One region of the Citrobacter europaeus genome, then DNA from elsewhere that is predicted to be linked to it. Evidence: predicted binding sites of a transcription regulator. Region 1 holds the regulator's gene; each other region holds the start of a gene.
What was found. The regulator Fur, encoded in region 1, represses iron uptake genes when iron is present. The targets are predictions, from matches to a motif close to ATAATAATGAGAACNACTATCAA.
Positions count from the first base shown of each region.

Region 2: WHR59_RS17790 (TonB-dependent receptor domain-containing protein) is a predicted target of Fur. The motif match lies at 2,808-2,830, and genes of this name have one in related genera.
Region 3: bfd (bacterioferritin-associated ferredoxin) is a predicted target of Fur. The motif match lies at 2,728-2,750, and genes of this name have one in related genera.

Region 1 is NZ_CP148084.1:3,543,797-3,548,561, forward strand. It holds gene seqA (replication initiation negative regulator SeqA) at 1-447, opposite strand, end outside; gene ybfF (esterase) at 641-1,414, shown strand; gene ybfE (LexA regulated protein) at 1,543-1,830, shown strand; gene fldA (flavodoxin FldA) at 1,986-2,516, shown strand; gene WHR59_RS16785 (ryhB-regulated fur leader peptide) at 2,727-2,813, shown strand; gene fur (ferric iron uptake transcriptional regulator) at 2,806-3,252, shown strand; gene tcuR (tricarballylate utilization LysR family transcriptional regulator TcuR) at 3,381-4,307, shown strand; gene tcuA (FAD-dependent tricarballylate dehydrogenase TcuA) at 4,405-4,765, shown strand, end outside.
Region 2 is NZ_CP148084.1:3,765,363-3,770,127, forward strand. It holds gene WHR59_RS17775 (hypothetical protein) at 1-1,464, shown strand, start outside; gene WHR59_RS17780 (DUF3142 domain-containing protein) at 1,434-2,150, shown strand; gene cueR (Cu(I)-responsive transcriptional regulator) at 2,147-2,557, opposite strand; gene WHR59_RS17790 (TonB-dependent receptor domain-containing protein) at 2,848-4,765, shown strand, end outside.
Region 3 is NZ_CP148084.1:408,990-413,754, reverse strand. It holds gene rplD (50S ribosomal protein L4) at 1-123, opposite strand, end outside; gene rplC (50S ribosomal protein L3) at 134-763, opposite strand; gene rpsJ (30S ribosomal protein S10) at 796-1,107, opposite strand; gene WHR59_RS01930 (prepilin peptidase) at 1,487-1,954, shown strand; gene bfr (bacterioferritin) at 1,951-2,427, opposite strand; gene bfd (bacterioferritin-associated ferredoxin) at 2,499-2,693, opposite strand; gene tuf (elongation factor Tu) at 2,879-4,063, opposite strand; gene fusA (elongation factor G) at 4,133-4,765, opposite strand, start outside.

The DNA of each region.
Region 1 (4,765 bases):
ATTGGTGATCACCCAGTACGGCGTGCCTGGCACGTGTTTTGGTTTGGTTTGATTACCATTTTTCAGCAGCGTCTGTTCATCCGCTGCAAAATAAACGCGCGTACGACCATGCAACGATTCTGTTGCTTCGGCGAACGCGTTTTGATCCAGTGAATAGAGTGTAGACAGCACCAGCATAAAGCGATTTACTGCTTTCTTCTGCTCCGCGTATTCGTCGGACAGCAGCAGTTCACGCATGGCGCGCACTTTATCTTTTACGGGGTTAACCGGCTTCGCTTCCACGACGGCTTGCACAGCGCGGACTTCTTTAACTACCGGAGTGACAGGCTGTGATGCGGCGGAAAATTTCAACATACGCCGTAAAATGTCGGATGCGCTCTCGCCGATATGCTTGGTGTGGCTGGCAATATAGCTATAGAGTTCATCATCAACTTCAATCGTTTTCATCTTAATCCAGTGCAGTGTTTAGCTGAATACAAGTTGTTGGGTCAACACGCGTAGTGTAAAGACAAATCCCAACAGCGGATAGCGTCAAGCCTGGTGGCGGGCAAAACTCGGAGTAACCGTAGTTGTTGCAGCCATGTGGCAGAATGGTCAACATGATACCCTAACCCGTGAGTGTGAAAAAAAGAACTTTGCCATGAAATTGAATATCCGAGCGCAATCTGCGCAAAACCTGCACAATAATTCTCCCATCGTCCTGGTTCACGGCCTGTTTGGCAGTCTGGATAACCTGGGGATCCTGGCGCGCTCCCTGGTAGCCGATCACGATATCATCCAGGTTGATATGCGAAACCATGGACTCTCCCCTCGCTCGCCTGAGATGAATTATCCGGCCATGGCGCAAGATCTGCTGGATACTCTGGACGATCGGCAGATAGATAAAGCGATCTTTATTGGTCACTCGATGGGGGGTAAAGCCGTCATGGCGTTGACCGCACTGGCCCCGGAGCGTGTCGAACGGCTGGTGGCCATCGACATCGCCCCCGTTGACTATCATGTGCGCCGTCACGATGAGATTTTTGCGGCAATCAATGCTGTAACCGATGCGCAGGCCACTTCGCGTCAGCAGGCGGCGAGCGTCATGCGTCAACATCTGCAAGAAGAAGGCGTTATCCAATTTCTGCTGAAATCATTTGTCGACGGCGAGTGGCGTTTTAACGTTCCCGTGCTGTGGGATCAATATCCCCATATCGTCGGTTGGGAGACCATTCCGCCGTGGGAGCACCCGGCGCTGTTTATCCCTGGCGGCAACTCACCGTATGTTACCGAAGCGTATCGCGAACAGCTGCTGGCGCAATTCCCGCAGGCTCGGGCGCACGTTATTGCTGGCGCGGGTCATTGGGTGCATGCAGAAAAACCGGAGGCGGTGCTGCGCGCCATCCGTCGTTATCTGGACGAGCAGGCTAACTGATTAAAAACTCAGCGTCTGCGCGCGATTACGCGCGTGGGCGTTGGCGTGTCCCCCCTGCTGATGTATTATGGCGCGCTATCCATCCGGGCAGACGCCTGGCTGATTGTTTCCCCGAAGTCACCAAGATCATGGCCAAAGAACAAACGGACCGTACGACATTAGATCTGTTCGCGCAGGAGCGTCGCCCGGGACGACCCAAAACTAATCCGCTCTCGCGTGATGAACAGTTACGTATTAACAAACGTAATCAGCTTAAACGCGATAAAGTTCGCGGGCTTAAGCGTGTCGAACTGAAACTGAACGCTGATGCCGTTGACGCTCTGAACGAGCTGGCCGAGGCGCGCAATATGAGTCGCAGTGAACTCATCGAAGAGATGCTGATGGCCCAACTCAGCGCATTGCGCGGTCAGGCTTAGTCTGAATTTCTGCTCTAAATCATAAATCGTGTAGCACAGAGTGCAGTCCTGCGTGTTTGCTGTTTCCGCATGCCTGACTGTTCTGCTATGATTGCCCTTATCCGTGGGCAATGCGCCACCACCATTTCAATAAGTTTCAAGAGGTTATTTTACTCATGGCAATCACTGGCATCTTTTTCGGCAGCGACACCGGTAACACCGAAAACATCGCAAAAATGATTCAAAAACAGCTTGGTAAAGACGTTGCCGATGTTCATGACATTGCAAAAAGCAGCAAAGAAGACCTCGAAGGGTATGACATTCTGCTACTCGGCATCCCAACCTGGTACTACGGTGAAGCGCAGTGTGACTGGGACGATTTCTTCCCAACCCTCGAAGACATTGATTTTAACGGCAAACTGGTTGCATTGTTCGGCTGCGGCGACCAGGAAGATTACGCAGAATATTTCTGCGATGCGTTAGGCACAATTCGCGACATCATCGAACCGCGCGGCGCAACCATCGTTGGTCACTGGCCGACAGCGGGTTATCACTTTGAAGCGTCCAAAGGTCTGGCTGACGACGACCACTTTGTCGGTCTGGCTATCGATGAAGATCGCCAGCCTGAACTGACCGCTGAGCGCGTAGAAAAATGGGTTAAGCAGATCTCTGAAGAGCTGCACCTCGACGAAATCATCAATGCCTGATTTCGTGCGGCGCAGATTTCCATCTGCGCCGCATCAATAGATAAAACCAATCAAAATAATTGCTACAAATTTGTAACTTTTTCGTCTGACCCTGTACAATGGCTGGATGCCAATCGGGTGTTGCACAGTGTGTTTGTCGGCGATACCACGTTTTGATTAACAATATATGCCAGAGACTTGCAGTTTTCATTTAGCCATGGCAGTTCTATAATGAATCGCATTATCTCAAGTGCAATTTCTGTCACTTCTGTTAATGAAGTGAATCGTTTAGCTACAGGACAGATTCCGCATGACTGACAACAATACCGCATTAAAGAAGGCTGGCCTGAAAGTAACGCTTCCTCGTTTAAAAATTCTGGAAGTTCTTCAGGAACCGGATAACCATCACGTCAGTGCGGAAGACTTATACAAACGCCTGATCGATATGGGTGAAGAAATTGGTCTGGCGACCGTGTATCGCGTGCTGAACCAGTTTGATGATGCCGGTATCGTGACCCGCCATAATTTTGAAGGTGGTAAATCCGTCTTCGAACTGACTCAACAGCATCATCACGATCACCTCATCTGCCTTGACTGCGGCAAAGTGGTCGAGTTCAGCGATGATTCCATCGAAGCCCGCCAGCGTGAGATTGCGGCTAAACATGGCATTCGCTTAACTAACCATAGCCTCTATCTTTACGGTCACTGCGCCGAAGGCGATTGCCGCGAAGATGAGCACGCCCACGACGGCAAATAATGTAATGCTTTCTGAAAAGCCAACCCTCCGGTTGGCTTTTTTTATGGGCGTTACCTGCCCTTTTCCCCTTCCCTCCGCTCCTGTGTTGCTTTAATGTAAAAATCAATTGCCCCTTCCGGAGAGTCGAAATGGAACTTCGCCAGCTACGCTATTTTGTGCGCATTGTAGAAACCGGCAGCATGGGTAGCGCGGCGCTCGATCTCAATATCGGGGTTTCGGCACTCAGCCAGCAAATGTCGCGTCTGGAAAACGAACTCGCTATTCGCCTGCTGCAGCGCACCTCGCGAGGCGTGACGCCGACCAGCGCCGGACTGGCTTTTTACTCCCAGGCGCAGCTGGCGCTCCGTCACGCAGACGATGCGATCCTCGCCGCACGAGAGTCCCGGCTTTCCGGGCACGTCAGCGTCGGTATGGCTCCCAGTACCGCTTCCGTTCTCGGTATGCCTTTTATTCACGCCATGCGGGAAAGCTATAGCGATGTTCGCCTGCACGTGGTGGAAAGTCTCTCTGGTAATCTGGAACGGATGATTAATACCCGCCAGATTGATCTGGCTGTGGTGTTTCAAAAAGAAAAGATCCTGCGCTGGAGTGCCAGACCGATTCTCGAAGAACGGCTGTTTTTGATTGGGACCCATGCCCTACTGGCTGATATTGCCGATGACAATATTGCGCCTGCCCAACTGGCGAGTATTCCATTGATAATGCCAAGCCCAGGCCACGGTCTGCGCGGCAGGCTGGAGGCAATTAGTCAGGAACACGCGCTGAACATTGAGATCGCTACAGAAATTGATGGTCTGGCGCTGCTGATGCGCGCCGTGCGCAGTGGCATTGGCGCCACTCTTCAACCCGGAGCGGCGATTTCCCATCTCGATAAAGAGACGCTAAGAGTGATCGGCGTCCATAATCCGATACTTAGCCGCCCCAATTTTCTGGTGAGCCTATCTGACGATGAGCTCACCCCGGCGGGCCTCGCTGCCCGCGTGGTACTGACGAAAGTGATGCATCAACTGGTAGAAGCAGGAAGCTGGCCAGGTGCCATCCTTTACAATAACTAAAGCCCTCTTTAGCGCTACGTCATAGCGCCCGCACAAGCCGCACGTATACATTTCAATTACAAATTTAACAATTAGTTAAATGGTAATGGAGTATACGATGGTTGATGTTCTGGTGATTGGCGGTGGCAATGCTGCCTTATGCGCTGCCCTTACCGCCCGGGAGCAAGGCGCTTCCGTTTTACTACTCGAAGCGGCTCCCCGGGAATGGCGTGGGGGAAATTCCCAACACACGCGTAATCTGCGCTGTATGCATGATGCGCCGCAGGATGTGCTGGTAGAAAGCTATCCGGAAGAGGAGTTCTGGCAAGACCTGCAGCGCGTAACAGAAGGAAATACCAACGAAGCCCTGGCGCGTCTGGTGATCCGTACCTCATCACATTGCCGCGACTGGATGCGCCAGCACGGCGTCAATTTTCAGCCTCCACTCTCTGGCGCTTTACACGTGGCGCGAACCAACG
Region 2 (4,765 bases), 220 kb from region 1:
CTGATGGAAACCGCGCAATACATGTTGATGCGCACAGCACTGAACAAAAGCAGTAAGTTTAGCGACGGGCAGTACGGCGAATTTAATATCGACAATATCAAACTTAAAGACGCCGCTCAGGCGCAAAAAGAGGCGCAGAACTATTTGCAACGCTGGCCGGAAGGACTCTACGCCAATTCCACCCGCGGTATGTTGCGTCGCATAAACTGGTATTTACAGGCGTGGCCGCAGTTGGCCGGGTTGTATGAGCAGACGCTCCAGCAGTCGGCTGACGCACAGCAACTGCGTGAAATCGTTATCGAATACGATAATGTATTCGGTATGCAATTCTTTGAAGGACCGGTGGTGGAGGCCTTCCCCGACGCGCCGCTGGTCAGCTATATCGAACTGCTGCGCGCGCTGCGCCTGGATAACAACAGTAAACCCACGTTGACCCAGGAACAACTCGACGCCAGCAAGCCGGTGTTTGAACAGAGCCAAAAATTGCCGCTATGGCGCGATCTGCAACTGAATCTGTGGCAGGCAACGGGCAACTACGCGGCAATTATTCAGGCAGTTACACCAGCGCAGAAACTTGCCGCTCACGATACTCTCGCCTTCAGCGAACAGGTGCTGTACGGCGAAGCGCTAATGGGCCAGAAGAATTGGAGCGCGGCGCGTGATTTCTGGCAGCAGTTGTTAAAACTTAGTCAGGACAACGAACAGCAGCAGTATGTGCAGGCTAAGCTCGCTGCGACCCTGGTTTATAGCGGCGACGTGGAGGCAGTTTTTGCCCCAGAAAGTACCGTGACCAACCTGCGCTTTCGCTCGCAGGTGCTAAAAACACAGGCCACACCTGAACTGCTGCGTCAGCAGGCCGTCCACGGTCCGAATAACGAAGAGCGTACCATCGCCCTGCATACGCTGCTGGTGCGGGATCTTACTGAGGATCGCTTTGGCGACTGGCTGAATGACAAAAAACTGGCCAGCGCGATTACGCCTCCGGTCATTGGCGAAGCGTTTGCTGACGTTAACCTGAGCATATTCGACTGGAATGGCGACGCGGCGCAGGCGGGTTATACGTGTCGCAGCCTCAATGAAACGGTAACGGTATTGAGCAAAAAAGCGGATGATGCCCACGCATTGAACTGCTTAGGCGAATTCTTCCGCACCACGCAAACGCATGTTGATCTGTGGAAAAACAGCGCTGGCAATGACGAGCTTGAATCAGCAATCTCGCGCAAGAAACCCTTCGGCCAGTTCGACAGACAAAGCTACTATCAGCAGGTAATCACCTCGCCCACCGCTGAAGTCGAAGATAAGAGCTTCGCGTTGTATCGCGCCATCATGTGCTATGCGCCTTCAGGCGCTAACGAGTGCGGCGGCGAGGAAGTGGATAAACTGCAGCGTAAGGGCTGGTTCACCCAACTGAAAACGCAGTATCCGGGAAGCCCGTGGGCGCAAAAACTCAAATACTACTGGTAACCACACTGCTGCTGGGCCAGGCACAGGCGGCGGATATCGTCGCCGCCCGTGAGCATCCCGCCTTCTGGCTGTGGTCCGGAGTGAAGGCCAGTGACGAGCTGAAAAACGCGCAAACGGTCTATCTGCATCAGGGCGAGGTACTGGTTCGTTCGGGTAACGTGGTTTTCCAGCGTCTCGGACTGCCGGTCAGCCGTCTGTCTTTTCCGTCAATCTGGCTGACCGTACGCTTTACCACGCTCGACGTACCGGAGGAAATCCCGGCGCGTATCATACGGTTGATGCAACGCTGGCAGGCCGCCGGGAATCACGTTGTCGGCCTGCAGGTTGATTTTGACGCGGCGACCCATCAGCTTGCCGACTACGCGCACTTTCTACAGCAGTTGCGCCAGAGGTTACCCACTGAATTTGCACTTGGCGTAACCGGATTACTGGATTGGGCAAAAACGGGCGACGTCGCCACGTTGAACGCGCTGGCGGTCGATGAACTGGTGGTGCAGAGCTATCAGGGCCGTCACACGGTAACAAATTATCAGGCGTATCTGCCTGCGCTCGCTCGTCTGCGCATTCCGTTTAAGCTGGGACTGGTACAAAACGGTAGCAGGGACCCTCAGGCTGAAGCGCAGCTTGAGAAATCCCCGTGGTATCGCGGTACGGTGGTGTTTATGCTTAATCCTTCTCGCCGTTAAGCCTTCGCCTGGTGATGGCAGCAGCCGGAGAGATTATCCATGATTGGACATTCGGCGCTATCATCGCCCGGGCAACTGTCCGCCAGCGCCAGCAAATGCAAGCGCATGGCCTGCAGCTCACTGATATGCCGCTCAATGTCCGCCACTTTTTCTAACGTACGCTTTTTCACATCCGCGCTATGACGCGCCGGATCGTTAAATAAGTTTACCAGCTCGCCGCACTCTTCCAGGTTAAAACCAACCTGGCGCGCCTGACGCAGCAACGTCAGTTCATTCAGATGCTGTTGGTTGTAAGTGCGATAGCCATTGTCACTACGCAGCGGCGGCGTCACCAGTCCTTTCTCTTCATAAAAGCGAATGGCTTTGCTGGTTAAACCGGTTTTTTTCGCAACATCGCTAATATTCACTTTTCCCCCGCGGTGCTTGTTGGTGCTGAGCCACATTATAGCCCAGATTGCCGTAATCATTTACCCGAGTGACCTGCACATTTTCAGCCAATAAAGAAATGAATAAATCCTTTTGATTCACATTGTTATACGCGACACAGATCACATTTCAGTATTTGTTGACCGCACAAAATTGACTCAAATCAAAAGATGCATTGATTCTACATCTTTCATATTGAACAAAGGGAAACAATTTTATATATAAACGCGAATGATAATGATGATCATTTACATTCAATAAAGGTTCCCTTATGTTGCCACGGATTAACCAAAGGCCATTTATTCTTTCAGCCCTGACATTATGCATGTCCGGCGCTGCTTCTGCAGCTACCTCTACAACACACGCTTCAACGCCCGGCGATGATACGGTGATCGTCACGGCTAACCGCTCTGAAAGTAGTCTCTGGGATAGCCCGGCAACCATTCAGGTTATCGATCGCCAGACGCTGCAAAACTCCACCAGCGTTTCTATTGCTGATGATTTACAAGATATTCCCGGCGTTGAAGTCACCGATAACGCCCTCGCTGGCCGGAAACAAATCCGTATTCGTGGCGAAGCCTCTTCGCGGGTGCTGATTTTGATAGACGGCCAGGTCGTCAGCTACCAGCGCGCCGGGCAAAACTACGGGGCCGGTTTGCTGATTGACGAATCCGCGCTGGAACGGATTGAAGTGGTCAAAGGCCCTTACTCTGTCCTCTATGGTTCGCAGGCGATTGGCGGCGTCGTAAACTTTATTACCAAAAAAGGCGGCGATAAGCCTCTCGGCGGCAGCGTTAAGGCCGTCTATAACTCCGCAACGGCAGGATGGGAAGAATCAGCTGCGGCCTGGGGCAGCATCGGAAACTTTGACTACCGCATCAATGGCAGCTATTCCGACCAGGGGGACCGCGATACGCCTGATGGAAGATTGCCCGACACCAATTTCCGTAATAACGGCCAGGGCATGTGGCTTGGCTACAACTTCGATCGCCACAAAATCGGACTTTCCCTCGATCGTTACAAACTGTCTACTCAAACCTGGTTTGACGATCCAGAGGGCCAGTTCGACGACTTTAGCGTCAAAATACCTAAGCTGGAACGCGAGAAAATCGGTCTTTTCTACGACTATGCGGCTGACGGGGATTACCTGAAGAAAATCCATCTTGACGCATACAGCCAGACAATAGAGCGCAAATTTGAAAACCGGGTCAAAACGACCCAGATAATCCCCAGCCCGGCGATTAAAGCGCTGACGATAAACAATCAAACCAATACCAACGACAAACAGTATACCCAGGGGGTAACGCTGCAGGGCAATTTCACCCTTCCCGCTAACAATGAACTGGTGATTGGCACTCAATATCAGCATGACAAAATAAAACAGGACGCGGACGGCAGTACGCGCCAGACCGCAGCTACCGGCTTCTTCGATACGCAAACCCGTACCCTGTCATACAACGAAGCGGAGCAAAGCAACACCTCATTGTTCGCGCAAAACGACTGGCGCTTTGCCGATGACTGGACGTGGACCGTGGGCGCACGCCAGTACTGGCTGTCTTCGAAGCTCAATCGCAACGATACGCAAACCCTGCAAAGCAGCGGCAGCACCTGGCAATCCACCGGAGGAAATTCCGTTCACGATGATGAACTGGTGACCTCAACCAGCCTACGCTATTCCGGTTTTAAAGATCTTGAACTCCGGGCTGCATATGCCCAGGGCTATGTCTTCCCCACGCTGACTCAGCTATTTATGCAGACGTCCGCAGGCGGCAGCGTGACCTACGGCAACCCAAACCTGAAGGCGGAACACTCGAATAACTATGAGCTGGGCGCACGGTATAAAGGGAATATGTGGCTGATTGACGGCGCCATTTATTACTCCGAAGCCAAAGACTATATCGCCAGCCTGGCCTGTTCAGGTCAACCCGTATGCAGCGGTAATACCACCTCTTCACGGGGCGGCTATTACTACTACGACAACATCGATCGGGCCAAAACCTGGGGCATGGAACTCACCGCAGAATACAACGGCTGGGCGGTTTCACCTTACCTGAGCGGTAATCTCATTCGCCGTCAGTACGAAGGCAATACCCTTAAAACCTGGGATACCGGCGAACCCACGCTGACCGGCCGCGTCGGCTTGAAACATACCTGGTTGATGAACGTCGCTAACCTGACGTCCGATGTCT
Region 3 (4,765 bases), 2.0 Mb from region 1:
CTGACGAGCACCAGCTGCATAAGCAACAACAACCTGGTGAACCAGCGCTTCGTTGAAATCACGACCGAAGGTAGTTTCGGAAACAGTCAGCGCGCTCTGCGCGTCTTTCAATACTAATTCCATTGCTATCCCCTTACGCCTTCACAGCTGGTTTAACGATCAGGTCGCAACCGGTCGCACCCGGAACACCACCTTTAACCAGCAGCAGGTTGCGCTCAGCGTCAACACGTACTACGTCCAGGCTCTGAACGGTTACACGTTCGTTGCCCAGCTGACCTGCCATTTTCTTGCCTTTGAACACTTTGCCCGGAGTCTGGTTCTGACCGATAGAACCCGGAACGCGGTGAGACAAGGAGTTACCGTGAGTAGCGTCCTGGGTACGGAAGTTCCAGCGCTTAACGGTACCAGCGAAACCTTTACCTTTAGAGGTACCGGTTACGTCAACTTTTTTAACGTCAGCAAACAGTTCAACGCTAATGTTCTGACCAACGGTGTATTCTTCACCATCTGCCAGACGGAACTCCCACAGGCCGCGGCCAGCTTCTACGCCAGCTTTAGCAAAGTGGCCAGCTTCCGGCTTAGTTACGCGGTTAGCTTTTTTAGCACCGGTGGTAACCTGAACAGCGCGATAGCCATCGTTAGCCAGATCTTTAACCTGAGTAACGCGGTTTGCTTCAACTTCGATAACGGTTACTGGGATAGATACGCCATCTTCAGTGAAGATGCGGGTCATACCCACTTTTTTACCGACTAAACCAATCATTGTATCAACCTCTCAATCGCTCGATGACCTGATTAACCCAGGCTGATCTGCACGTCTACACCGGCAGCCAGGTCCAGACGCATCAGAGCATCAACGGTTTTTTCAGTTGGCTCAACGATGTCAACCAGACGCTTGTGAGTACGGATCTCGTACTGATCACGCGCGTCTTTGTTGACGTGCGGGGAGATCAGAACGGTGAAACGCTCTTTGCGGGTCGGCAGCGGGATCGGACCACGAACCTGCGCACCAGTGCGCTTGGCAGTCTCGACGATTTCCGCGGTTGATTGATCGATCAGACGATGATCAAACGCTTTCAAACGGATACGGATTCTTTGGTTCTGCATGAGACCAGAGCTCCAATTATTTTATAGACGAAATAGTTACTCCTCAAACCCATTACGATTGATGGGAGAGTGTAACCGTTCTTACAGAGTTCCCCGATTGGGAACATTGTCTGGTATTGCTTTCGCAGTACCGGTGGCTCATATCGAACCGCTGTCAATATTAGACAAGCCCGCGCATTATACGTAAATCTCAGTCTTAAGCAAGTGCCGCGTAGAAATTAATCACTCGTTCACAAATGCGGGTCCCCTTCCACTCTGATTGTATGTCCTGTGGTGCAACGCGTTTTCCCTGGAAGAGAGCAAACATAACCCACATCCCGGACTTGTAGAGCCGCCGGGTTTACCCGAGGGTAAACGCTTTTCCAGATGAGGCTTGCCCATGTACATCGATTTTCCCTTTCTGCTGATTTATGTTTCGCTATCAGGGTTGCTCTTAGTCCATGACCTACGTACCGGACTGCTGCCCGACAAATTTACCTGCCCTCTTTTGTGGGGCGGTCTTATTTATCATCAGTGCTGCAGACCGACGCAGTTATCCGACGCGCTTTGGGGTGCCGTAGCGGGGTATGGGGTATTTGCTTTGTTCTACTGGGGGTATCGTCTGATATGCCGTCAGGAAGGGTTAGGCTTTGGTGATGTCAAATTTCTTGCCGCGCTAGGCGCATGGCATCGCTGGGAATCATTACCACTGTTGGTTTTACTTGCCGCAGGCATGGCCTGTTGCCTCACCGGGATTTCCTGCGTCCGGTGCGGGAGACAGGTACTAAAAAACCCGCTGCCGTTTGGGCCATATCTGGCGGCTGCGGGTTTTGTCATTGGCCTGGTAAGTATGATACAGGGCAGTTAGTCGCTGACTTTAATTTGCGATTGCAGATAGTTTTGCAAGCCAAGTTTTGCAATCAGGTCCAGCTCTGTTTCGAGCCAGTCAATATGCCCTTCTTCTTCAGTCAGGATCTCGATCATCATATCCCGGCTGACATAGTCATGAACGCTATCGGCATAGGCAATGGCTTCACGTAAGTCTTTAGCACCATCGAGTTCGAGTCGAAGATCGGATTGCAGCATCTCTTCAACGTCTTCGCCTATACCCAACTTACCAAGGTCCTGTAAGTTTGGGAGCCCTTCTAAAAATAAAATACGCTCAATATATTTATCAGCGTGCTTCATCTCATCGATAGATTCATGATACTCAACATCATTGAGGCGAGTCAGTCCCCAGTTTTTAAACATACGGGCATGGAGAAAATACTGGTTGATTGCGACAAGCTCATTTCCCAATAGTTTATTGAGATAATTTATGATTTTAACATCACCTTTCATTTTATAGTCCCTCCGCTTCCACTATTAGAGCGTAGATGGGGCTACAGGGATGTCAAAAAAAAGAGTGTGACTTAGGCGATCTCTTTAAATTCTGGCATTTGCGTTAATTCATCCTGCATGACTTCACGGGCGGCACGAATACACTTACCACATTGATTTCCAACAGGAATAAATTTACGTAATTGTTGAAAGGACTGAGGATGAAACTGGCGAACAGCCTGACGTATTTTTTTATCACTTATCGCATTACACAAACAAACGTACATGATCGCTCCCGTTCAATTTCTGCGCAAAGTGTAAATGAGAATAGTTATGATTACAATAGCACAACGCTATTTACGCGGCGGGAGAATGAATAAAAAATGCGAATAAATATGACAATCGCTAAATAGCAGGCAGCAAAAAGGGCGCCGAAGCGCCCTTTTTAAGCTCAAAGCTAATTAACTAATAATTAGCTCATTACTTTAGCAACAACGCCCGCACCAACAGTACGGCCGCCTTCACGGATTGCGAAACGCAGACCGTCGTCCATCGCGATTGGGTGGATCAGGGTAACAACCATTTTGATGTTGTCGCCCGGCATTACCATCTCAACGCCTTCCGGCAGTTCGATGGTACCAGTCACGTCAGTAGTACGGAAGTAGAACTGCGGACGGTAGCCTTTGAAGAACGGAGTATGACGGCCGCCTTCGTCTTTGGACAGAATGTACACTTCAGATTCGAACTTGGTGTGCGGCTTGATAGAGCCCGGCTTAGCCAGTACCTGACCACGTTCGATTTCTTCACGTTTGATACCACGCAGCAGAACACCAACGTTCTCACCAGCACGGCCTTCGTCCAGCAGTTTGCGGAACATTTCAACGCCAGTACAGGTAGACTTAGCAGTCTCTTTGATACCAACGATTTCAACTTCTTCACCAACTTTGATGATACCGCGCTCTACACGACCGGTAACAACGGTACCACGACCAGAGATGGAGAATACGTCTTCGATAGGCAGCAGGAACGGCTTGTCAATCGCACGCTCTGGTTCTGGGATGTAAGAATCCAGGAAGCCAGCCAGTTCGATGATTTTCGCTTCCCACTCTGCTTCGCCTTCCAGCGCTTTCAGAGCAGAACCACGAACGATCGGAGTGTCGTCGCCCGGGAAATCGTACTGAGACAGAAGTTCACGAACTTCCATTTCTACCAGTTCCAGCAGCTCTTCGTCATCAACCATGTCGCATTTGTTCAGGAACACGATGATGTACGGAACGCCTACCTGACGACCCAGCAGGATGTGCTCACGAGTCTGCGGCATCGGGCCGTCAGTCGCAGCAACAACCAGGATCGCGCCGTCCATCTGCGCAGCACCGGTGATCATGTTTTTAACATAGTCGGCGTGGCCCGGGCAGTCTACGTGTGCGTAGTGGCGAGTCGGGGTGTCATATTCAACGTGAGAAGTGTTGATGGTGATACCACGAGCTTTTTCTTCCGGCGCGTTATCGATCTGGTCGAATGCACGAGCAGCACCGCCGTAGGTTTTAGCCAGTACGGTAGTGATTGCAGCGGTCAGGGTAGTTTTACCGTGGTCAACGTGGCCGATGGTGCCGACGTTAACGTGCGGTTTTGTACGTTCAAATTTTTCTTTAGACACGGCTATATTCCTTACTATAGTGCTCTCCCCTTTGGAGAGAGCACGGGACTTAGGTTTTAATCCTGTGGATTATTTACCACGGGCTTCAATAACGGCCTGAGCAACGTTGTTCGGCGCATCGTCGTACTTCAGGAACTCCATGGAGTAAGAAGCACGGCCTTTGGTCAAAGAACGCAGCTGGGTTGCATATCCGAACATTTCAGACAGCGGAACTTCAGCATGGATAACAACGCCAGTGACGTTGGATTCCTGACCACGAAGCATACCACGACGACGGCTCAAGTCACCGATTACGTCACCGGTGTTCTCTTCCGGAGTCTCTACTTCAACCTTCATGATAGGCTCAAGCAGAACTGGTTTCGCTTTCTTAAAGCCATCTTTGAAGGCGATAGAAGCGGCCAGTTTAAACGCCAGCTCAGAGGAGTCAACGTCATGGTAAGAACCGAAGTGCAGACGCACGCCCAGATCAACAACCGGGTAACCAGCCAGTGGGCCGGATTTCAGCTGTTCCTGGATGCCTTTATCAACGGCCGGGATGTATTCGCCAGGAATTACACCACCTTTGATGTCGTTGATGAACTCGTAGCCTTTCGGGTTTGAACCCGGCTCCAGCGGGTACATGTCGATAACAACATGACCGTACTGACCGCGACCACCAGACTGCTTAGCGTGTTTACCTTCGATATCGGTAACTTTCGCGCG